4 regions of the Streptomyces sp. NPDC051310 genome follow, and region 1 is predicted to be linked to each of the others. Evidence: riboswitches for the same ligand, from Rfam matches in the RefSeq annotation. Region 1 holds a riboswitch; each other region holds the start of a gene.
The links. Region 1 has a riboswitch for cyclic di-AMP ahead of ACIA79_RS23725 (M23 family metallopeptidase). Riboswitches for the same ligand answer to the same signal wherever they lie in the genome.
Positions count from the first base shown of each region.

Region 2: it holds a riboswitch for cyclic di-AMP, as region 1 does, so the genes downstream of both, ACIA79_RS24910 (transglycosylase family protein) here and ACIA79_RS23725 (M23 family metallopeptidase) in region 1, are expected to answer to the same signal.
Region 3: it holds a riboswitch for cyclic di-AMP, as region 1 does, so the genes downstream of both, ACIA79_RS29335 (NlpC/P60 family protein) here and ACIA79_RS23725 (M23 family metallopeptidase) in region 1, are expected to answer to the same signal.
Region 4: it holds a riboswitch for cyclic di-AMP, as region 1 does, so the genes downstream of both, ACIA79_RS21820 (M23 family metallopeptidase) here and ACIA79_RS23725 (M23 family metallopeptidase) in region 1, are expected to answer to the same signal.

Region 1 covers NZ_JBITEO010000017.1:115,006-120,466, forward strand. Annotated here, with positions in the region: gene ACIA79_RS23715 (M16 family metallopeptidase) at 1-1,184, shown strand, start outside; gene ACIA79_RS23720 (M16 family metallopeptidase) at 1,211-2,578, shown strand; cyclic di-AMP (ydaO/yuaA leader) riboswitch at 2,807-2,970, shown strand; gene ACIA79_RS23725 (M23 family metallopeptidase) at 2,984-3,766, shown strand; gene ACIA79_RS23730 (GntR family transcriptional regulator) at 4,113-4,778, shown strand; gene ACIA79_RS23735 (HPr family phosphocarrier protein) at 5,048-5,329, opposite strand.
Region 2 covers NZ_JBITEO010000019.1:43,822-49,282, reverse strand. Annotated here, with positions in the region: gene ACIA79_RS24925 (DUF501 domain-containing protein) at 1-475, opposite strand, end outside; gene ACIA79_RS24920 (septum formation initiator family protein) at 489-959, opposite strand; gene eno (phosphopyruvate hydratase) at 1,050-2,330, opposite strand; gene ACIA79_RS24910 (transglycosylase family protein) at 2,596-3,273, opposite strand; cyclic di-AMP (ydaO/yuaA leader) riboswitch at 3,277-3,444, opposite strand; gene ACIA79_RS24905 (transglycosylase family protein) at 3,705-4,592, opposite strand; gene ACIA79_RS24900 (cytochrome P450) at 4,754-5,461, opposite strand, start outside.
Region 3 covers NZ_JBITEO010000027.1:15,119-20,579, reverse strand. Annotated here, with positions in the region: gene pcrA (DNA helicase PcrA) at 1-1,652, opposite strand, end outside; cyclic di-AMP (ydaO/yuaA leader) riboswitch at 1,860-2,009, shown strand; gene ACIA79_RS29335 (NlpC/P60 family protein) at 2,008-3,243, shown strand; gene ACIA79_RS29330 (hypothetical protein) at 3,344-3,697, opposite strand; gene ACIA79_RS29325 (NlpC/P60 family protein) at 3,984-5,060, shown strand; gene ACIA79_RS29320 (alpha/beta hydrolase) at 5,201-5,461, opposite strand, start outside.
Region 4 covers NZ_JBITEO010000015.1:17,176-22,636, forward strand. Annotated here, with positions in the region: gene ACIA79_RS21810 (PrsW family intramembrane metalloprotease) at 1-688, shown strand, start outside; gene ACIA79_RS21815 (aldo/keto reductase) at 708-1,676, opposite strand; gene ACIA79_RS21820 (M23 family metallopeptidase) at 2,023-3,117, opposite strand; cyclic di-AMP (ydaO/yuaA leader) riboswitch at 3,129-3,264, opposite strand; gene ACIA79_RS21825 (PP2C family protein-serine/threonine phosphatase) at 3,491-4,660, opposite strand; tRNA gene ACIA79_RS21830 (tRNA-Met) at 4,803-4,876, opposite strand; gene ACIA79_RS21835 (carboxymuconolactone decarboxylase family protein) at 4,935-5,393, opposite strand; gene ACIA79_RS21840 (PLP-dependent aminotransferase family protein) at 5,441-5,461, shown strand, end outside.

The DNA.
Region 1 (5,461 bases):
AGGTCGAGGGCCGCACCGGCCTGGCCCACCTCTTCGAGCACCTGATGTTCCAGGGCTCGGCCCAGGTGAAGGGCAACGGCCACTTCGAGCTGGTCCAGGGCGCCGGCGGCTCGCTCAACGGCACCACGAGCTTCGAGCGGACCAACTACTTCGAGACCATGCCCGCCCACCAGCTGGAGCTGGCCCTGTGGCTCGAGGCCGACCGGATGGGCTCCCTGCTCGCGGCGCTCGACGACGAGTCCATGGAGAACCAGCGGGACGTCGTCAAGAACGAGCGCCGCCAGCGGTACGACAACGTCCCGTACGGCACGGCCTTCGAGCGGCTGACCGCCCTCGCCTACCCCGAGGGCCACCCCTACCACCACACGCCGATCGGCTCCATGGCCGACCTCGACGCCGCCACCCTCGAGGACGCGCGGAACTTCTTCCGTACGTACTACGCGCCCAACAACGCCGTGCTGTCGGTCGTCGGCGACATCGACCCGGCGCAGACGCTCGCCTGGATCGAGAAGTACTTCGGCTCCATCCCTGCCCACGACGGCAAGCAGCCGCCGCGCGACGGGACCCTGCCCGACACCATCGGGGAGCAGCTGCGCCACGTCGTCGAGGAGGAGGTCCCGGCCCGCGCGCTGATGGCCGCCTACCGCCTGCCGCACGACGGCACGCGCGAGTGCGACGCCGCCGACCTGGCCCTGACCGTCCTCGGCGGCGGCGAGTCCTCCCGGCTGCACAACCGCCTGGTGCGCCGCGACCGTACGGCCGTGTCGGCCGGCTTCGGCCTGCTGCGGCTGGCCGGGGCGCCCTCGCTCGGCTGGCTGGACGTGAAGACCTCCGCCGGCGTGGACGTGCCCGACATCGAGGCCGCCGTCGACGACGAGCTGGCCCGGTTCGCCGCCGAGGGCCCCACCGCCGAGGAGATGGAGCGGGCCCAGGCCCAGCTGGAGCGGGAGTGGCTCGACCGGCTCGGCACGGTCGCGGGCCGCGCGGACGAACTGTGCCGCTACGCCGTCCTGTTCGGGGACCCGCAGCTCGCCCTCACCGCCGTCCAGCGGGTCCTGGACGTCACCGCAGAGGAGGTGCAGGCGGTCGCCAAGGCCCGGCTGCGCCCGGACAACCGGGCCGTACTGGTCTACGAGCCCGTCACCGCAGACCGCAGCGAGCAGGAAGAGGGAGCCGACCAGTGAGCGACGCCGCTGTGTCCCTGACGTCCATGGAGTTCCACCCCCGACCCCAGGCGGGCACGCCCAAGCCCTGGGCCTTCCCGGCCCCCGAGCGCGGCACCCTCGACAACGGCCTGACGGTGCTGCGCTGCCACCGTCCCGGCCAGCAGGTCGTGGCCGTCGACATCTCCCTCGCCGCTCCGCTGGAGGCCGAGCCGGAGGGCCTCGACGGAGTCGCCACGATCATGTCGCGGGCCCTGTCCGAGGGCACCGACAAGTACTCGGCGGAGGAGTTCGCCGCCGAGCTGGAGCGCTGCGGCGCCACGCTCGACGCGCACGCCGACCACCCCGGCGTCCGGGTCTCCCTGGAGGTGCCGGTCTCCCGGCTGGCCAAGGCCCTCGGACTGGTCGCCGAGGCGCTGCGCGCCCCCGCCTTCGCCGACAGCGAGGTCGAGCGCCTGGTGCGCAACCGGCTCGACGAGATCCCGCACGAGGTCGCCAACCCGGCCCGCCGCGCCGCCATGCAGCTCTCCAAGGAGCTCTTCCCGGCCACCTCGCGCATGTCCCGCCCCCGCCAGGGCACCGAGGAGACGGTGGCGCGGATCGACGCCGCGGCCGTACGGGCCTTCTACGAGGCGCACGTCCGGCCCGCCACGGCCACCGCGGTCGTCGTGGGCGACCTGACGGGCGTCGACCTCGACGCCGTGCTCGCCGACACCCTGGGCGCCTGGACGGGCGACACCGCCGCGCCCCGCCCCGTCCCGCCGGTCACCGCCGACGACACGGGCCGCGTCGTCATCGTCGACCGGCCCGGGGCCGTGCAGACGCAGCTGCTGATCGGCCGCATCGGCCCCGACCGGCACGACCGCGTGTGGCCCGCGCAGGTCCTCGGCACGTACTGCCTGGGCGGCACCCTCACCTCCCGGCTCGACCGCGTCCTGCGCGAGGAGAAGGGCTACACCTACGGCGTGCGGGCCTTCGGCCAGGTACTGCGTTCCGGCCCCGAGGGCAACGGCGCCGCGATGCTGGCCATCAGCGGATCCGTCGACACGCCCACCACGGGCCCGGCGCTGGGCGACCTGTGGCAGGTGCTGCGCACCCTCGCCGCCGAGGGTCTGACCGACGCCGAGCGCGAGACGGCCGTGCAGAACCTGGTGGGCGTCGCCCCGCTGAAGTACGAGACGGCGGCCTCCGTCGCGGGCACCCTCGCCGACCAGGTCGAGCAGCACCTCCCGGACGACTTCCAGGCGCAGTTGTACGCCCGTCTGGCCGAGACCGGGACCGTGGAGGCCACCGCCGCCGTCGTCAGCGCCTTCCCGGTGGACCGTCTCGTCACCGTGCTCGTCGGCGACGCCGCGCAGATCAAGGAGCCCGTCGAGGCGCTCGGCATCGGCGAAGTGTCCGTCGTCTCCGGCTGATTGACAGCCGGTCGGCGACCGCCGCCCGCCCGGTGCGCGGAACCCCGGTATCCGATCGGATGCCGGGGTTCCCCTGTCTCCCCGCTGTATGTCCGTTTTATTGGGGAGGTTACGTGTCTGCCCTGTGGCGTGCGCTACAAAAAAGCGTGTTCGTTTGGTGATTGAAAGATCGGCCGCTTAGCGTCTGATGCGCTGTCCGCCCGCTGTACCCGCCGCACCCGCGGCACCGGACAGCCATCGCCGAATCCCCACCGGGCGCGAGCCCGGGGAGCCGGGGACCCACGCAGTCCCTGGGGTGAATCGGACGCCTTCGCATCCGTGCGGAGGGGCCCGTAGGAGACCTTCCTGCTCCGAACCCGTCAGCTAACCCGGTAGGCGAGAAGGAAGGAAAGGACCAGCCACTTCATGGCGTTCACCCGTGCCACCGGGAAGCACCGTGCCCCGAGCCGTCTGAGCCGCAAGAGCGCCCACGCCGCCGGCGTCGCGGCCCTCGCCACCACCGGCGTGATCGGAACCCTCGCTTCCCCGGCGCTCGCCGCCGACACGGACACCCGCGCTCTCGAGGACACCGGCCTCAACCAGGCGGTCATCACCGACACGATCGCCGACCGCGTCGACGCCCAGGCCGAGGCCCAGGAGCGGGAGGCCGAGGAGGCCGCCGCCCTCGCCCAGGCCCAGGCCCAGGCGGAGGCCGAGGCCAAGCGCAAGGCGGAAGCCCGCGCCAAGGCGGCCCGTGACGCCGAGGAGCGCGCCGCCCGCGAGGCCGAGCGCAAGCGGCTCAACTCCTTCACGCTCCCGGTCGCCGGCTCGTACGTCAGCACCTCCTACGGGGCGGGCGGCGCCATGTGGTCCTCCGGCAGTCACACCGGCATCGACTTCCACGCCGCCTACGGCAGCGAGGTCGTCTCCGTGGGCCTGGGCACCGTCGTCGAGGCCGGCTGGGGCGGCGCGTACGGCAACAACGTCGTGATCCGGATGGAGGACGGCACGTACACCCAGTACGGCCACCTCTCCTCCGTCAGTGTCTCCGTGGGCCAGCGCGTCATGCCGGGCCAGCAGATAGGCATCTCCGGCTCGACCGGCAACTCCTCCGGCCCGCACCTCCACTTCGAGGCCCGCACGAGCGCCGACTACGGCTCCGACATCGACCCGGTCGCGTACCTGCGCTCCCACGGCGTCAACGTCTGACCCCGACGCCCGGGACCCCCGCCCGGGCGTCCGCCGGCCCCGGCTCGCTCCCCGCGAGCAGGGGCCTTTCGGCGTGCACGGGCCGCTCGGCGCGGCGCCGTCCGCGTCGCCTCCTGCGCGGTGCCGGCGGATCCCGGCGGATCCCGGCAGGTCTCCGGCCGACCGATGCCTGCCGATCAGAGGTGATCACCGTTGGTCCCGGCCGATCCCGGCCGATCCTGGCCAAAAGATATCCATGAATTCCGGACGGCCATCGGAAACGCAGGCCTGCTGCAATAGAGTCACTGAACACTCGTCAAAATCGTCGGCGCTCATCGTTCCGCGCGGATCCAGTCGGAGGTTCGGTATGCGCATTCCCGCGCACTCGGTATGCACGGCTATCCGCGACGACATCGTCTCCGGGGTCTTCGAGCGCGGCAGCCGGCTCACCGAGGAGCAGCTGGCACGCCGCTACGGCGTCTCCCGCGTCCCCGTCCGCGAGGCCCTGCGCACCCTGGAGTCGGAGGGCTTCGTCACCACGCGCCGCCATGTCGGGGCGTGCGTCGCCGAGCCGACCGAGCAGGAGGCGGCCGACCTGCTGGAGATCCGTGCCCTGCTGGAGCCGCTCGGCGCGGCACGCGCCGCCCAGCGGCGCACCGAGGCACACCTCAAGGTGCTGCGGGGCCTGGTCAGGCTCGGTCAGGAGCGCGCGCGCCGGGGGCGGGGCGAGGACCTGCGCTCGCTCGGCGGCTGGTTCCACGAGACCCTCGCCCAGGCCTCCGGCAGCCCCGGACTGACCGCCCTGCTGACCCAGCTGCGGCACAAGATCGCCTGGATGTACGCGGTTGAGGAGTCCGCGCGGCCGGTGGAGGAGTGGGCCGAGCACGGCGCGATCGTCGACGCCGTGGCGCGCGGCGACGCGGACCGGGCCAGGGCGCTCACCGCGCTGCACGCGGAGCGGTCCCGCGAGGCGCACCGGCTGCGTGTGAGGACTTCGCAACATCACGTAAACACGGCGAGCGCCCGCAATTAACAGCGGGGCCGTATACAAAGAAGAGCATTTCCCGCGGGCGTGGATTTTCCTGTCCAGCCCTGTCATTCACGTCCGCACAACGAAAACGGCGGAGCCGTACCGGCCCGGAATCGAATTCCATGGCGATGCGGCTCCGCCGCTCGGCGTCCGGAAACCGGGACCATACCCGGAACCGGGAACGGATCCCGGTACCGGGAACCGGTCTCGGTAACCGGGAACGGTCCCGGAAGGCCGGTCCCGGAAGGGTCCGGCCCGGAGGCCCGGAAAGGTCAGACGGTCTCGGGGAGCTCTTCGAGACCTTCGGCGACGAGCTTCGCCAGACGGTCCAGGGCGGTGTCCGCGCCCTCCGCGTCCGAAGCGAGCACGATCTCCTCGCCGCCCTGCGCGCCCAGGCCGAGCACCGCGAGCATCGAGGCGGCGTTCACCGGGTTGCCGCCGGCCTTGGCGATCGTGACGGGAACGCCGGAGGCCGTGGCGGCACGGACGAAGATGGAGGCGGGGCGGGCGTGCAGGCCCTCGGCCCAGCCGACGTTGACGCGGCGCTCAGCCATGGTGTTGCCCTTCGAGTTCAGGGGGTTGTCTAGACCACTCTCTCATGTTGTCCGGGGTGTGCGCGAACCTGATCGACGGGCCCTGTCCACAGCACCTCCGCGACCGGTGTGCCTCACCGTACGCTGGGCCCC
Region 2 (5,461 bases), on a different contig from region 1:
GCAGCATCGCCAGGGCCTCGTCGCCCAGCGGGTTCACCCCGGGGCCGGCCACCAGCGAGTGCGCCACCAGGACGTGCAGGCACTTCACGCGGTCGGGCATGCCGCCCGCGCTGGGGAAGCCCTCCAGGACCTCGATGGCGTCGCGGCGCGCGACGTAGTCCTCGTGCGCGGAGCGGTAGGCGGCGGCCAGTTCGGGGTCCTGCCGGAGCCGCTCGGTCATCTCCTTCATGACGCCGTTCGCCTCCAGCGTGCCGATCGCGGAGTTCGCCCGCGGGCACGTGAGGTAGTACGTCGTGGGGAACGGCGTGCCGTCGGGCAGCCGCGGCGCGGTCTCCACCACGTCGGGGTTGCCGCACGGGCAGCGGTGCGCGATGGCGCGCAGGCCGCGCGGCGGACGGCCGAGCTGGTCCTTGAACGCCGCGACGTCCGCCTCGGTGGGCTCGGTGCGTTCGGTCTGCGGAGGGGGCGTTTCCATGCCTGCCTTGGTTCTACTTGTCCGTGGTGCGGTCGGCGCTGTCCACGCCGTCCCAGAGGTTGGAGTACCAGGGGCGGTTGGCCGCACCCTGGTCGGCGCGGCGCTGGCGCACCGCGTCGGGGTCGATCACGGTGTAGCCGGTCTCCCCCGGAAGTACGTAGTGCAGGTGCTCGCGGGCCAGGCGCCTGATGTAGGCGTCGTCCTGGAGCCTGGCCTTCTCGTCCCGCAGCCGCTCCACCCGCTCGGCGGCCTCGGCCGCCAGCCGCTGCTGCTCGGCGATCTCGCTCTGCTGGGAGACCCACTGGCGCATCGGGTAGGCCAGGGCCACCACCATCGAGCAGACGACCAGCGCCAGGAAGGCCGCGCGGCCGGTGAGCCGCGAACGGCGGTCCTGCCGGCGGCTCTGGGAGCGGTAGACACGGGCGGCGGTCTGCTCTCCGAGCAGCCGCAGTCTGGTCGCGGTGGAGAACCGGTCCCGGGCCATGCGTCCCACGCGCCTCCCTCTCCTACGTACGTACGTCCCCGGACACGGTACGGGACCGTGGCCGGGGACGTACGGAGGCTGGTGCGGTGATCAGCCCTTGAACCGCGGGAAGGCGCTGCGGCCCGCGTACACCGCCGCGTCGTCGAGGATCTCCTCGATGCGCAGCAGCTGGTTGTACTTGGCGACGCGCTCGGAGCGGGCCGGGGCACCGGTCTTGATCTGGCCGCAGTTGGTGGCGACGGCCAGGTCGGCGATGGTGACGTCCTCGGTCTCGCCGGAGCGGTGCGACATCATGCACTTGAAGCCGTTGCGCTGGGCCAGCTCGACGGCGTCCAGGGTCTCGGTCAGCGAACCGATCTGGTTGACCTTGACGAGCAGCGCGTTGGCCGCGCCCTCCTCGATACCGCGGGCCAGGCGCTCGGGGTTGGTGACGAACAGGTCGTCACCGACGAGCTGCACCCGGGTGCCGAGCTTCTCGGTGATGGTCTTCCAGCCGTCCCAGTCGTCCTCGAACAGCGGGTCCTCGATGGAGACCAGCGGGTACGCGTCGACGAGCTCGGCGTAGTAGTCGGTCATCTCGGCGGCCGAGCGGGACTTGCCCTCGAACGCGTACGCGCCGTCCTTGTAGAACTCGGACGCGGCGACGTCGAGCGCCAGCGCGATGTCCTTGCCCGGGGTGTAGCCGGCCTGCTTGATGGCCTCGAGGATGAGGTCGAGGGCGGCGCGGTTGGAGTCCAGGTTCGGGGCGAAGCCGCCCTCGTCGCCCAGACCCGTCGACAGGCCCTTGTCCTTCAGGACCTTCTTCAGGGTGTGGTAGACCTCGGCGCCCCAGCGCAGGGCCTCGGAGAAGGACTCCGCGCCGATCGGGGCGATCATGAACTCCTGGATGTCCACGTTGGAGTCGGCGTGCGAGCCGCCGTTCAGGATGTTCATCATCGGAACGGGCAGCAGGTGCGCGTTCGGGCCGCCCAGGTAGCGGAAGAGCGGCAGGTCCGACGCCTCGGATGCGGCGTGCGCGACGGCGAGGGAGACGCCGAGGATGGCGTTGGCGCCGAGCGAGGACTTGTCCGGCGTGGCGTCCAGGTCGAACATCGCCTGGTCGATCAGCCGCTGCTCGGTGGCGTCGTAGCCGACGAGCTCCGGGCCGATCTGCTCGATGACGGCGAGGACGGCCTTCTCGACACCCTTGCCGAGGTAGCGGTCCTTGTCACCGTCGCGGAGCTCGAGGGCCTCGAACGCACCGGTGGAGGCACCGGACGGGACGGCAGCACGGCCGGTGCTGCCGTCGTCGAGGCCGACCTCGACCTCGACCGTGGGGTTGCCTCGGGAGTCCAGGATTTCCCGGGCTACGACGACGTCGATGGACGGCACGAGCATCTCCTTCTGGGATGTGACGCACAATGTGACGCAAGTGGTGCAGGGTCTCTTCGGCCCTTGCGACGGTCTTGCGACAAGAGCCTAACCGGCGGCGGGTCCCTGACCAGCCGACGCCCGCCCCGTGGGACGAAAAAGGACCCGGGGGCTCCGAAAGCGGGGCAGAACCCCACAAGGTCTACTCACCGGTAACCGGCAGGGCCCCGGCCCGGCGCGTACGGGGGAAGGGGCGCCGGGCCGGGGCGGCCGGGGTGCCGGGGGGTCAGCTCAGGTGGAGCTGCTGGCCCGGGTAAATGAGGTCGGCGTCCTCGATGATGTCCTTGTTGAGCTCGAAGAGCTTCTCCCAGCCGCCCTGGACCTTCTTCGCGGCGGCGATGGAGCCGAGGGTGTCGCCGGCCTGCACCTTGTACTCGCCGTCGCCCTTCTCGACCTTCTTGCCGGCCGGGGTGGTCACGGTCTCCCCGGCGGGAGCCTTCGGCGCGGTGCGCTGCTCGCTGCGCGTGGTGGGCTGCTCGGCCGCGCGCTCCTGCTGCGGCTGGGCCTGCTCGGCGGAGCCGCCGCCGTACGGGGTGCCGGACAGGCCGACGCCGCAGCTCGGCCAGGCGCCCTTGCCCTGGCCCGCGAGGACCTTCTCGCCGATCTCTATCTGCTGGGACTTGGTGGCCTGGTCGGCGGTGGGGGCGTACGCGGTGCCGCCGTACGCGGCCCAGGTGGAGGCCGAGAACTGCAGGCCGCCGTAGTAGCCGTTGCCGGTGTTGATGGACCAGTCGCCGCCGGACTCGCACTGGGCGACCTTGTCCCACTCGGCGGCGGTGGCGGCCGAGGCGGACGTGGCGCCCATCAGCGGGGCGGCGACGGCGATACCGGTGATACCGGCGAACGCGGCGAAACGGGCGGCCTTGGACGGGCGACGGTGCTTGGACGTGCCGGAAAACAGCATGGAACTTCTCCTCACCGACGCCTGCGAGGTGAGCTGTCGGGTTCGGGCGTGAGCTGCCCGGCCGCGCGGTGTGCGCGGCTTCACCCCGAGCCGGACCCTGCCGTCGTCTCCAACGGCCGGGGTCGGCGCAAACCTTGGGTCCCCCGCTCCTGCCTTCGGCGCATGACGCGTCGACTGTTCCCTCGCGGCCGGCGGCAGGATTCGGCGTTCCGGCCGGAGGGGCCCGCGGTGGCGAGCGATGACGACCGTAGACACAGTCGCCGTCGAAGTTCAAAGACGGACATCCTGCCCAATCCGCCCCTACCGCCCTGCGCTTGACGGACGTTTGCGCAGGTGAGGGGCGGAACGGACAGATCGTGCGTTCGTGATGCGCCCGCTGGCGCAAAGAGACGCTTGTCTCACTTACACAGAAGCGGACATAGCGTCACTCATCACCCCGCCGGCTGCTCCTCCGCGGGCGTCAGGTCGAGGCTCTGCCCGGGCACGATCAGGTCCGGATCCTCGCCCACCGTCTCGCGGTTGGACTCGTAAAGGGCGGTCCAGCCGCCGGGCAGCTCGTGCGCGTCGGCGATCACGGAGAGGTTGTCGCCGGGGCGGACGGTGTACGAGCCCGGGTCCTCGGACGCGCCGGACTCGCCGACGGCGGGCTCACGTGTTGTTCCGTCACCTCGCGAGGCATGTCCATCGTTTTCGCGCTCAGTGACCGAATTGTCGGCGCTCGTGGTGTTTTCATCCTCGGGGGCCGCCGGGCCGGTCGCCCCGTCGGACTCGGCCGGGTCGGGCTCACCGCGGTGCTTGCCGGTGCCCGGGGCCACCGGCTCCGTGGGCTCGACCCGCTCGGTGGGCCGGGACTCGGCCGGCTCGGTGGGCAGGAGGCTCTCCACCGGGTCGGCGGGGGTCTCGGGCGCGTCGGGGTCCGAGGGCTCCAGGGGGTCGGCCGACTCGGCCGGGTCGGGCGCCGGGACGGTCTTCTCGGGCGTGACCTCGGGGCTCGCCCCGGCCGCGCCACCGGCGGTGCCGAGGCCCGCGATCGGGGCGCAGGTTTCCCACGCCTTGACGCCGGTCGCGGCGTAGACCTTCTCGGCCACGGCTATCTGCTGGGCGCGGCTCGCGAGGTCGGGGCGCAGGGCGTACTGCGTGCCGCCGTAGGCGTCCCAGGTCTCCTGGGAGAGCTGGAGCCCGCCGTAGTAGCCGTTGCCCATGTCGATGCTCCACGAGCCGCCGGACTCGCACTCGGCCACCCGGTCCCACGTGGCGGCGTCGACCGCCGACGCGGATCCCGCGCCGAGCAGCGGAAGTGCGAGGGCGGATCCGGTCACCCCCGCGGCGACGACGATGGCGGGGGCTTGACGGGGTCGTCGGTGACGGCCGTTCCCGGAGCGCATGCGGTGCTGCCTTTCGCGTGACTGCTGAGGTGGGGGTGAACGTAGCGGCATTCGAACGTCAGTCACAAGTCGATGCAGCGGAGATCACGCGAAGATCACAGTTCTGACGGACCGTCACTTCCCAAAGGGGATGCTGTGTCCCCTTTCCCCGGTTCCTTCCCCGGATCCGTCCCCGGTTCGCGCCCCGGGCCCCAGGTCACCGGCAGGGTGCGCAGCCCGCGCATGATGAGCCCGCCGCGCCACCGCAGTTCGGCCGGGTCGGCCGCGAGCCGCAGGTCCGGCAGCCGGGTCAGCAGCGTCGCGAGCGCGGTCTGCCCCTCCAGCCGGGCCAGCGGCGCCCCGAGGCAGTAGTGGATGCCGTGTCCGTACCCGAGGTGCTGGTTGTCGCGCCGCGCCAGGTCGAGCGTGTCCGGCCCGGCGAACCGCTCCGGGTCGCGGTCGGCGGCCGCGAGCACCACCAGGACCGGGTCGCCGGCCGCGATGCGCTCCCCGCCGATGGTCAGCGGCTCGGTCGCGAACCGCCACGTCGCCAGCTCCACCGGCCCGTCGTAGCGCAGGAGTTCCTCGACCCCGCTCTCCAGCAGGCCCCGCTCGCCGGCGGCGAGGGACGCCTGGAGCCGGGCGCGCTCGCCGGGGTGGCGCAGCAGCGCGTACACCCCGTTGCCGATGAGGTTCACGGTCGTCTCGAACCCGGCGAACAGGAGGATGAACGCCATGGCGGCGGCCTCGTTCTCGGTGAGGTGCTCCCCGTGGTCGCTGGCCCGGATGAGGCCCGAGATCAGGTCGTCGCCGGGTGCCTGCCG
Region 3 (5,461 bases), on a different contig from region 1:
GGTCCGGCGCCGGACTCGGCGATCGTCCGCAGCTCGTCCAGGAGCGTGTTGAACCGCTTGACGGCGTTGGCCGAGCGCGCCGCCATGCCGTACGCCTCGTCGACGCGGCGCAGCGCCTGCGGGAAGGTGATCTTCTCCCGGAGCGCCAGCGCTTCGATCATCGCCTCGGCGCGGTCACCGATGCCGCGCTTGGGCACGTTGAGGATGCGGCGCAGCGGGACGCTGTCCTCCGGGTTGGCCAGCACGCGCAGGTAGGCCAGGACGTCCCGGACCTCCTTGCGCTCGTAGAAGCGGACGCCGCCGACGACCTTGTAGGGCAGTCCCACCCGGATGAAGATCTCCTCGAAGACACGGGACTGGGCGTTCGTGCGGTAGAAGACGGCGACGTCACCGGCCTTGGCCTCGCCCGCGTCCGTCAGCCGGTCGATCTCGTCGGCGACGAACTGCGCCTCGTCGTGCTCGGTGTCCGCGACGTACCCGGTGATGCGCGAACCGGCGCCGGCGTTCGTCCACAGGTTCTTGGGGCGGCGGCTCTCGTTGCGCTCGATCACCGCGTTGGCGGCGGAGAGGATCGTCTGGGTGGAGCGGTAGTTCTGCTCCAGCAGGATCGTGGTCGCCTCCGGGTAGTCCTCCTCGAACTGGAGGATGTTGCGGATCGTCGCACCGCGGAAGGCGTAGATCGACTGGTCGGCGTCACCGACGACGCACAGCTCCGCCGGGCCGAGGTCCTCGTACCCGGTGCCCACCAGCTCGCGCACGAGCGTGTACTGCGCGTGGTTGGTGTCCTGGTACTCGTCGACGAGGACGTGCCGGAAGCGGCGGCGGTAGTGCTCGGCGACGTCCGGGAACGCCTGGAGCAGGTGGACCGTCGTCATGATGATGTCGTCGAAGTCCAGGGCGTTGGCCTCGCGCAGCCGCGCCTGGTACATCCGGTACGCCTCGGCGAGGGTCTTCTCGAACCCGTCGGCCGCCTGGTCGGCGAAGGTCTCCTCGTCGATCAGCTCGTTCTTCAGGTTGGAGATCTTGGCGCTGAACGACTTCGGCGGGAACTTCTTCGGGTCCAGGTCCAGGTCGCGGCAGACCAGCGCCATCAGCCGCTTGGAGTCGGCGGCGTCGTAGATCGAGAAGGACGACGTGAAGCCGAGCCTCTTGGACTCGCGGCGCAGGATGCGGACGCACGCGCTGTGGAAGGTCATCACCCACATGGCGTTGGCGCGCGGTCCGACGAGCTGCTCGACGCGCTCCTTCATCTCGCCGGCGGCCTTGTTGGTGAAGGTGATCGCCAGTATCTGACCCGGGTGGACGTTCCGCGTGGCCAGCAGGTGGGCGATGCGGTGGGTCAGCACCCTGGTCTTGCCGGACCCGGCACCGGCGACGATGAGCAGCGGTGAGCCGGTGTGGACGACGGCCGCGCGCTGCTGGTCGTTCAGCCCCTCCAGCAGCGCGGCGGGGTCGACGACGGTGCGCGGGGCGCCGTCGCGGTGGTACGCGTCACGGGCCGCCGGCACGTCGAAGCGGTCCCCGAAGAGGTCGTGCGGGACCTCCTCCGGGGCCGGCCGGTGGTCCTCGGAGTCCTCCGGGGGCGGCGGCGGCTCCTCCGAGGTGTGGTTCCGGAGGTCCGCCAGGAAGCTGTCGTCAAAGAGGCTGCTCATCGCCTATCGAGTCTAGGCGGCCCCACTGACAGCCGTGGCCGAACCGCCTCCCTCACGTTCGGTCACCCCTACCGCACAGTAATCGAAGGTCACGAAAATGTATCCGACATATCGAACATCATCCTTCACAGCACCGCCACAGGTTGGCTAGCGTGCCTGCCCAAGCGGACCGTCCCCTCATCGGCGAACCACGCCGATCGGCCGCCCACGCCGCATCCGCCCTCCCCGCCATGGGAGTTCGGAACCGGGAACCCACCATGCACCGTGGGGTGAATCGGCCGTGACCGCGGACCGTAGGGCACCTTCCGTTCGCCCGAACCCGCCGGCTGACCCGGTAGGCGGTCCACGGAAGGAGATGCCGGCCTTGGCGTCGCATCGCAAGCCGCGCAGCCGCACCACCCGCACGTTCGGTACCAGCTCCCCCGCCGTCGGGGTCACGACGGCCGCCATCGCCTCGGTCACCACCCTGCTGTCCGCGCAGTCCGCCGGCGCCGTGCCGGGACGCCCGTCGGTCGAAGAGGTGGAGCGGAAGGTCGACGACCTCTACCGGCAGGCCGGCACCGCGACGCAGCAGTACACCAAGGCCAGGGAGGCCGGCGAGCAGCGGCGGCGCGCGGGTGACGGCATGCTCGACGAGGCCGCGAAGCGTACGCAGGCCCTGAACGAGTCCCGCCGCGTACGGGGCGCCTACGCGGCGGCACGGCACCGCTCGGGCGGGGCGACCCCGAGCGCGGCCCTGCTCCTCGCGGAGGAGCCGCAGCCGTTCGCCGACCGCACGCCGGCGGCGGGACGCCCCACCGGGCCGCAGCACGAGCAGCTCACCGGGTCCAGGACGCAGCGGACCGCGGCGACCGGGCAGCAGGCCGAGGCGGCCGAGCCGTTGGAGCACCGGACCGCGGCGACCGGGCAGCAGGCCGATGTGACCAGGAGCCCGGAGGCGCTGCCCGACTCCCAGGCGTCCCTCCAGGCCGGCAAGGAGACCGTGCAGCGGAAGCTGGCCGAGGCGCGCGCCCTGCTGGCGCAGCTGACGACCGGGGAGCAGGCACGGCTGGTGCGCTTGGAGCGGGAGCGCGCGGCGGACGCCCGGTGCCGGGCCGGGGAGAAGGCCCGGGCGGAGGAGGAGGCGCGCGCCGCGGCGGAGGCGGCCCGCGCGTGCCGGGAGCAGGAGGAGCCGGACCCGCGGCCGGCTCAGGGGGAGGAGCCGGGGCCGGCAGGCGGCGGTACGACCGACGGCGGCTACGCCGCCAAGGCGGACAAGGTGCTGGCCTTCGCCCGCGCCCAGATCGGCAAGCCGTACGTCCGGGGCGCCACCGGCCCGAGCTCGTACGACAGCTCCGGGCTGACCCAGGCCGCGTGGAAGGCGGCGGGCGTCGACCTCCCGCGCACCACCCGCGAGCAGGCCGAGTCCGGCACACCCGTCGCCATGGAGGACCTGCGCCCCGGCGACCTGGTGTTCTTCTACGACGACATCAGCCACGTGGGCATCTACCTTGGCGACGGCATGATGGTCCACGCGCCCGGGCCCGGGGCGAACGTCCGCGAGGAGTCGATCTACTACCTGCCGGTCCACGGCAGCGTGCGCCCGGCCTGAACGGCCCCGCCCGGCACCACGACCGGAGCACCGCCCGGCACCCCGGCCGGCGCCCTGCCCGCGGCCCGTGCAGGGGGCCGGCGGGCCGGGGCGGCGGGGATCACGTCCAGAGCGTCGCGATGAAGACGTTGGCCACGGTCAGACCGCCGACGGCGCCGAAGAGGCCCTTCTCCACCCGCTCCTCGTCCCGCTTGACGTAGACCAGGCCGAGGATGACGACCAGGATCGCCAGCTTCACGCCGATCTTGAGGTTGTTCACGGTCTGGTCGTCCGCCTGGTTCAGCCCCACCAGTGCCACGCCGGTGATCAGCATGGTCAGCGCGCCGTGCAGCATGGCGGGCGTGAAGCGCGCCGTGCCCGCGCCCATGCCCTTCATCTGGGTGAGGAAGCCGCCCAGGAGGGAGGCGATGCCGATGATGTGCAGCGCGACGAAGACATTGATGAGTACGTCCATGGGCCGGAGCCTAACCGGGGCCATAGCACGCACTTCCGGTCAGGGTGGGCTCATTCGTCGCATCGGTCACGGCTGATACGGAATGCGGGATTCCAGGTGCAGCGCCGCCCTCGCATCCCGCCCCGGAACTCTCACCTGCGGCCAATAACGGTCACTCTCCCCCAGCCCCGTGACGCCCGGGTTTAGCGTCCTCCCCCAGGTGGCCGGCTCTCCCCACCGCCGCCTCCCTACTCCCGGGCGGCAGCCGGCCACCCCGCCGACCTACCGACGGGAAGGGACCGCCCCCGTGGCAGCGCACCGCAAACAGAGACAGGGCCCGCTGAGCGGATCGGCGGCCGGCCGCACCGCCCTCACCCTGGTGCTCGCCGGAGCGGCCACCGCCACCGTCCTGGAGGGCGCCGGGCACGCCGATCCCCGCCTCACCCCCGCCCAGGTCAGGGCCCGGGTGGACCGGCTCCACCAGGAGGCCGAGGAGGCCACCGAGCGGTACAACGGCGCGAAGGAGAAGGCCGACGAGGCCCGCGCCTCGCTCGACGCGCTGCGCGACGAGGCCGCCCGCCGCACCGAGCGGCTCAACGCCGCCCGCAACGGCCTGGGGTCGATCGCCACCGCCCAGTACCGCGACGGCGGCCTCGGTCTCGGGCCGGTCCTCCAGCTCGCCCTCTCCGCCGACCCGGACAGGTACCTCGACAGCGCCGCCTTCGCCCGGCTGGCCGGCGACCGCCAGGCCGACGCGGTCGCCGCCGTCCGCCACGAGCTGGCCGAGATCGCACAGGTACGGGCCGAGTCCGGAGGGCACCTGCGGGAACTGGAGGCCCGCCGGGCGGAGCTGAGCCGCCACAAGTCCGCGATCCGGGGCAAGCTCGCCGCCGCCGAGAAGCTCCTCGCGCGGCTCACCGCGGCCGAGCGCGCCGCGTACGCCCGGGGCGACAGCGGTGCGGACGCCGCCGGCGACCGGACCGGCGACCGCGCCACACGCGACGCCGCCCCGCGCGGCCCCGTCCGGGCGCCGAACGCACGCGCCGCCCAGGCGGTCTCGTACGCGTACGGCGCTCTCGGCAAGCCGTACGTGTGGGGGGCGACCGGGCCGTCGGCCTACGACTGCTCCGGCCTGACCCAGGCCGCCTGGCGCTCCGCCGGGGTCTTTCTGCCGCGCACCACGTACACCCAGATCAACGCCGGGCAGCGGATCCCCCGCTCCGCACTCGCCCCCGGCGACCTGGTGTTCTTCTACTCCGGCATCAGCCACGTCGGCCTCTACATCGGCGGCGGCAGGATGATCCACGCCCCTCGGCCCGGCGCGCCCGTACGGATCGCCCCGATCGACGACATGCCCTGGGCCGGGGCGACGCGGGTCGCGTAGCCCCGGCGCTCGTCGACGCGCCGCCGGACACCGCCACGCCACCGCACACCGCCTGCTGGAACACCGCCGCCGGACACCGCCCGCGGAACGGAAGCCGCGGTCCCGGCCCGGGTCCGGCCCAGGTCCGGGTCCCGCGCCGCCTACCGGCGCGTGCGGGAGGAGGTTGGCACCTCGCCGGCGGCGTGACCGCCCACGAGCCGGCCCCCGGCGCCTCCCCCGAAGCCCTCGTCGCCGCCTTCGCCGGCACCCCCGCCGGTGTACGGGCCGCTGTCCGCCGACGCCTCGCGCATCCGCATCGTCAGCCACTCGAAGACGGACGGCACCTCCCGCACCCAGGTGCTCGTACGGTGGCCGCCCGCGACCTGGCGCACGTCGATCCGGGTCGGCGGCCGGGAGACGGC
Region 4 (5,461 bases), on a different contig from region 1:
GACGTCGGGCTTCGCGTCCGTCACCGCGGCGACCTTCTTCGTACGGATCGTGATGTCGCCCTTCGCGCATCCGCTGTTCACCGTCCTGACGGGGATCGGGTGCGGCATCGCGGCGCTCACCGCGCGCCGCAAGCGTGTCCGCCGCGCCGTGCTGCCGCTGCTCGGGCTGGTGCTGGCGATGGGCGTGCACGCGCTGTGGAACGGCTCGGCGGCCCTGGGCCCGTGGGGGTTCTACGCGGTGTACGGGGCGTTCATGGTGCCCGCGTTCGGGCTGCTGACCTGGCTGGCGATCTGGACGCGCCAGCGGGAGCTGCGCACCATATCCGGCGAGCTGCCCGCGTACGCGGCGGCGGGCTGGATCTCGCCCGCCGAGCCGCTCGCGCTGTCCTCGATGCGGGCGCGCGGCCTGGCCCGGTCGTACGCGGCACGCTCCTTCGGCTCGCCGGCGGCCCGCGCGGTGGGCGAGTACGAGTCGTTCGCGACGTCGCTGGCGTTCCTGCGGCACCGGGCCCGCCGGGGGGCGGCCGACCCGGACTTCGCGGCCCGTGAGCAGGAACTGCTGTACCACCTGTGGCAGCGCAAGGAGGTGGCCGGCCCGGCCCTCACGTACGCGGCGCGGGCGACGGGCCGGGTGTGGACACCGCCTCCGCACCGGGACTACGCGGGCTACAACCCGTACCGGTCGTAGCCGGTCCCGGTCCCGGTCCCTAAAGGCTGCCGGCGGGCTCCTCCGTGGCGGAGGCGTCGGTGAGCGCGGCCAGCTCCTCCTGCGTCAGCTCCACGCCGGCGACCGCGAGCAGCGGGGGCAGCTGCTCGGCGGTGCGCGCGGAGGCGAGCGGCGCGGCGACGGTCGGCCGTGCGAGCAGCCACGCCAGGGCCACCGTCGCGACCTCGACGCCGCGCCCCTCGGCGACGGCGTCCAGGGCGGCGAGCACCGCACGGCCGCGTGCGGTCTCCAGGTGCTTGCCCGCGCCCGCGGCCCGGGCGCTGTCGACGTCCGCGCCCGGACGGTACTTGCCGGTGAGGAACCCGGAGGCGAGCGCCCAGTAGGGCACGGCGGACAGACCCGCCCGCTCGGCGGTGTCCCTCAGCGGTCCCTCGTAGGTGTCGCGGGAGACGAGGCTGTAGTGCGGCTGGAGCGCGACGTACGAGGCGAGGCCCTCGCGGGCGGAGAAGTCCAGGGCCTCCTGGAGCCGCTCGGCGGAGATGTTGGACGCGGCGATGGCACGGACCTTGCCGTCCCTGACGAGCTGGTCCAGCGCGGGGACGAACTCCTCGACCGGCACGCTCGGGTCGTCGTAGTGCGTGTAGTAGAGGTCGATGTAGTCGGTGCGCAGCCGGCGCAGGGACTCCTCGGCCGCCGCCTTGATGTTCGACGCGGCGAGACCCTTGTACCGAGGGTGGGAGCCGACCTTGGTGGCGATGAGGACGTCGGACCGGTTCGCGCGGGCGGCCAGCCAGTCGCCGATGACCGTTTCGGACTCGCCGCCCTGGTGGCCCGGGGCCCAGGACGAGTACGTGTCGGCGGTGTCGATGAAGTTGCCGCCGGCGGCCGTGTAGGCGTCGAGGACGGCGAAGGACTGCGCGGCGTCCGCGGTCCAGCCGAAGACGTTACCTCCGAGCCCGAGGGGGAAGACGTGGAGGTCGGAGGTGCCCAGCGTGCGGAGTGAGGTCATGCGTGGCTCAACGCCCCTCGAGGAGGCGGCTATTCCGGCCGTCGCACGCCCGGACGCGGGCAGTCTGCCGCAGCGGCACAGGGGCAGCCGGCAGCCCTGGCGTCGGGGGGTGCACCGCCAGGACTGCCGGGGTCTTCGCGGACGGCCGGCTCCACGGAGCCTCGGCCTCCCGATGCCCGCGCGGACGGCGCCTCTGCGGACGGCGCCCGCGGGGAAGGTGTCCGCGGGCAGGGTGTCCGCGCGGAAGCTCCCCGGCCGGACAGCGCCCGGCCGGGCCGTTCCCGCGCCACGAGCTCCCTGGCAGCTGGGCCCCGCGCAACGAGCTGCCGCGCCGACGCGGTCGGCATCAGACGGTCAGGCCCTTGCCGCGCAGCCATGCCAGCGGGTCGATGCCTTCGCCGCTCGCGGTGTGCACTTCCAGGTGCAGGTGCGGACCGGTCACGTTGCCGGTGGCGCCGACACGGCCGATCGTCTCGCCGGTGGCGACCTTCTGGCCGGCGCCGACCGTCATGGAGGAGAGGTGGCAGTACCAGACCTCGGTGCCGTCCTCGAGCTCCAGGACGATCCGGTAGCCGTACGAACCGGACCAGCCGGCCGACTTGACGGTGCCGCCGTGCACGGCCTTGGCCGGCGTACCCGTCGGGGCCGCGAGGTCGAGCCCGGTGTGGTAGCCGGAGGACCACATCGAGCCGGCCTGGCCGTAGGTCGAGGTGATCGTGTACGAGGAGGTCGGCAGCGCGTAGCTCGCGGCGAGCTTCGCCAGCCGCTCGGCCTCCGCCTTGGCGGCGGCTTCGGCCTCGGCCTTCGCCTGCGCTTCGGCGGCTTCCTTCTCCGCGGCGGTCTGCTGGGCCTTGGCCGCGGTGGCGGCCTGCTCGGCGGCTGCCTTCTCGGCCGCGGCCTTCGCCGCGGCGTCGGCGGACGCCTGCTGCTGCTCGGCCTGCTGGAGGATGCGGGCGCGCAGCGCCTCGCCGGCGTTCGCTCCGCTGTCGGCCTGGTCACCGGTGCCGTCGCCGGCGGTGAGGGAGGCGGCGGTGAGCGGCGCCGCGTTCACGGGAGCGTCGCCCGGGGTGTCGCCGTCGTCGGACATCAGGGTGCCGATACCGGGCATGGACTCGGCGTCCGGCAGGCTGTCGGCGATCGCGCCCGGCAGGTCGGGCAGGGATATCGAGACCGGGGGCTTGTCCTGCGCGGTGGCCATGCCGCCCGCGCCGACCGCCGCGATCACGCCCACGCCGAGGACGGTGGAGCTGCGGGCCAGCCCGCCGCGCTGCTTGACGACCCGGTGGCGGCCCCGGACCGGACGGACGGTGTCCTCGGTCGGGTTCCACTCCTCCCACGGACCGTCCGCGGGAGCACCGGAACCGAACGAAGCGGCGGCGTAGGGAGCCGAGGGGGCCGAGGGAGCCGACGGCGCTTCGGGGGCAGGCCTGTTGGACGCCACGGGGGCGCACTCCTTTCCTTCCTTCTCGCCTACCGGGTTAGCTGACGGGTTCGGAGCAGGAAGGTCTCCTACGGGCCGGCGATGCGGCCCGATTCACCCCAAGTGGTGGTTCCCCGGTTCCCATGCGGAATTCGGCGCGCGCGCACGGTGCCGTCGCTCTTGCGTCGGCTGGGACGACCGCGCTGCGTTATCGAACGTTAATAGACGCGGGGCCGCGTTTCCAAGCTGTTCCTACTGATCATTAACTTCCACCGGCCGGACGTACCGCCCCACAGGCGGGCAGATGCGGCAACTTGACGGCCCCTCAGGCCCCGCGCGCCTCATCACACTTTCCGACTCCACGTCAAATGCTTTGCGGAGCGGTATGCACCGGTCACGCTCGGTGCTCGGCGGCGTGCGCCGACGGCCTGTTCACGGCCAGCAGGGCCAGGTCGTCGGTGGCCCCGCCGCCGGTGTGCCGCCGTACGTCCTCGACGAGCGCGTCCAGCAGCTCCTCCGGCCCCTCGAAGTCCCGCCCCGCCAGCCCCACGGCCGGGTCGTAGAAGGCACCGGTGGCGTCCCTCGCCTCCGACAGCCCGTCCGTGTAGAAGAGGAGCGTCGCTCCGGGCGGGTACGGCACCTGCTCCGCGCGGTCGGGCCAGGCCCCCAGGTCGGCCATGCCCAGCGGCAGCGCCGGCTCGGCCGGCTCCAGCGGCTCCAGGCTCCCGCCGGCGTACAGCAGCAGCGGGTCCGGGTGGCCGCGGTTGACCATGCGCACCACCCCCTCGCCGCGCGGCACCTCGGCCAGGACGGCGGTGGTGAACCCCTCGAAGGCGTCCAGCCCGTCCCGCCGCGTGCCCTCCCGGGCGAGCGCCCGCTCCAGCCGCTGCGTCACGCCCTCCAGGGAGCTCTCCTGCTCTGCCGCCTCCCGGAAGGCCCCCAGCACGACCGCCACCGCCTCGACCGCGCCCATGCCCTTCCCCCGTACGTCCCCGACCACCAGCCGCACCCCGTAGGGCGTGTCCTGCACGGCGAACAGGTCGCCGCCGATGAACGCGTCCGCCTGCGCCGCCTCGTACCGCGCCGCCACGCGCAGTCCGCCGATCCGCTCGGCCGGCGTGGGCAGCACCGCCCGCTGCGCGGTCTCGGCGATGCCGCGGGCGGAGGCGAGCCGCTCACCGCTGCGCCGGACGACCCGGTTGATGAGCAGCGCGAGCCCCGAGACCGTGATCAGGGTGACGGTCTCGGTGATCGCCGGGGCCTCGTGCAGCACGCCGCTGTGGAGCCGCGGCCCGACGACGGCCAGGACGGCGGCGAGCCCCGCCACCAGGGTCGTACGCGCGGTGAAGAAGGGCGCGGCGACGAGCGGGGCGGCGGCGAACAGCGGCACGGCGGTGAACGCGGGCGGCGTGGCCAGGTCGTACCCGATCCCGCCGACGATCATGAGGGCGGGGACCGCCCGGAGGAAGCGGCGCACCCGTGCCCGCCGGGGGTTGCGCACCCAGGTGGAGTCCGCGGTCGCGCCCCTCGTGCCGGTACCCCCGGTGCCGCCGTTGTCGCCCACGGCTACGGACGGTAGGCGGGGCCCGCGCACGCCGTCCGGAGCCGCGCCGCACCGCCGTACGCCATCGGCCGACCGGGCGAGCGCACTCGGCCCGGGAACGACGAAGACCCGGTGCGCAAGGCACCGGGTCTTCGTCGATCAGTAGCGGGGACAGGATTTGAACCTGCGACCTCTGGGTTATGAGCCCAGCGAGCTACCGAGCTGCTCCACCCCGCGTCGGTGAACACCACCTTACGCCATCGGAGCGGAGATCATCACCACGGACCGCCGGGCGCTACGCGGCGCCCGGGATCTTGGCCGTGCTGAGGGCGATCCGGTTCCAGGTGTTGATCGTGAGGATGAGGGCCAGGAGCCGCGCCAGCTCCTCCTGCGCGAAGTGGGCCGCAGCGCGCGCGTAGACGTCGTCCGGCACCCCGGACGACGCGACCAGCGTGACGGCCTCGGTCAGCGCGAGGGCCGCCCGCTCGCGCTCGGTGAAGAAGTGCGCGGCGTCCTCCCAGACGGCGACCATGTGCAGCCGCTCCTCGCTCTCACCGGCCTTGCGGGCGTCGCGGGTGTGCATGTGCAGGCAGTACGCACAGCCGTTGAGCTGCGAGGACCGGATCTGGACGAGCTCCACCAGGGTGGGGTCGAGGCCCTCGCGGGCGGCGGTGTCGAATCCGATCAGGGCCTTGAAGGCCTTCGGGGCGGCCTGGGCGAAGTCGAGCCGGGAAACCGTGTCCGTGTTCGTCATGCCGTCGAATCTAAGGACCGGAAAGACCGGCTGTAGGGTGCACTTCCATGCCGGAATCATGGGTCAAT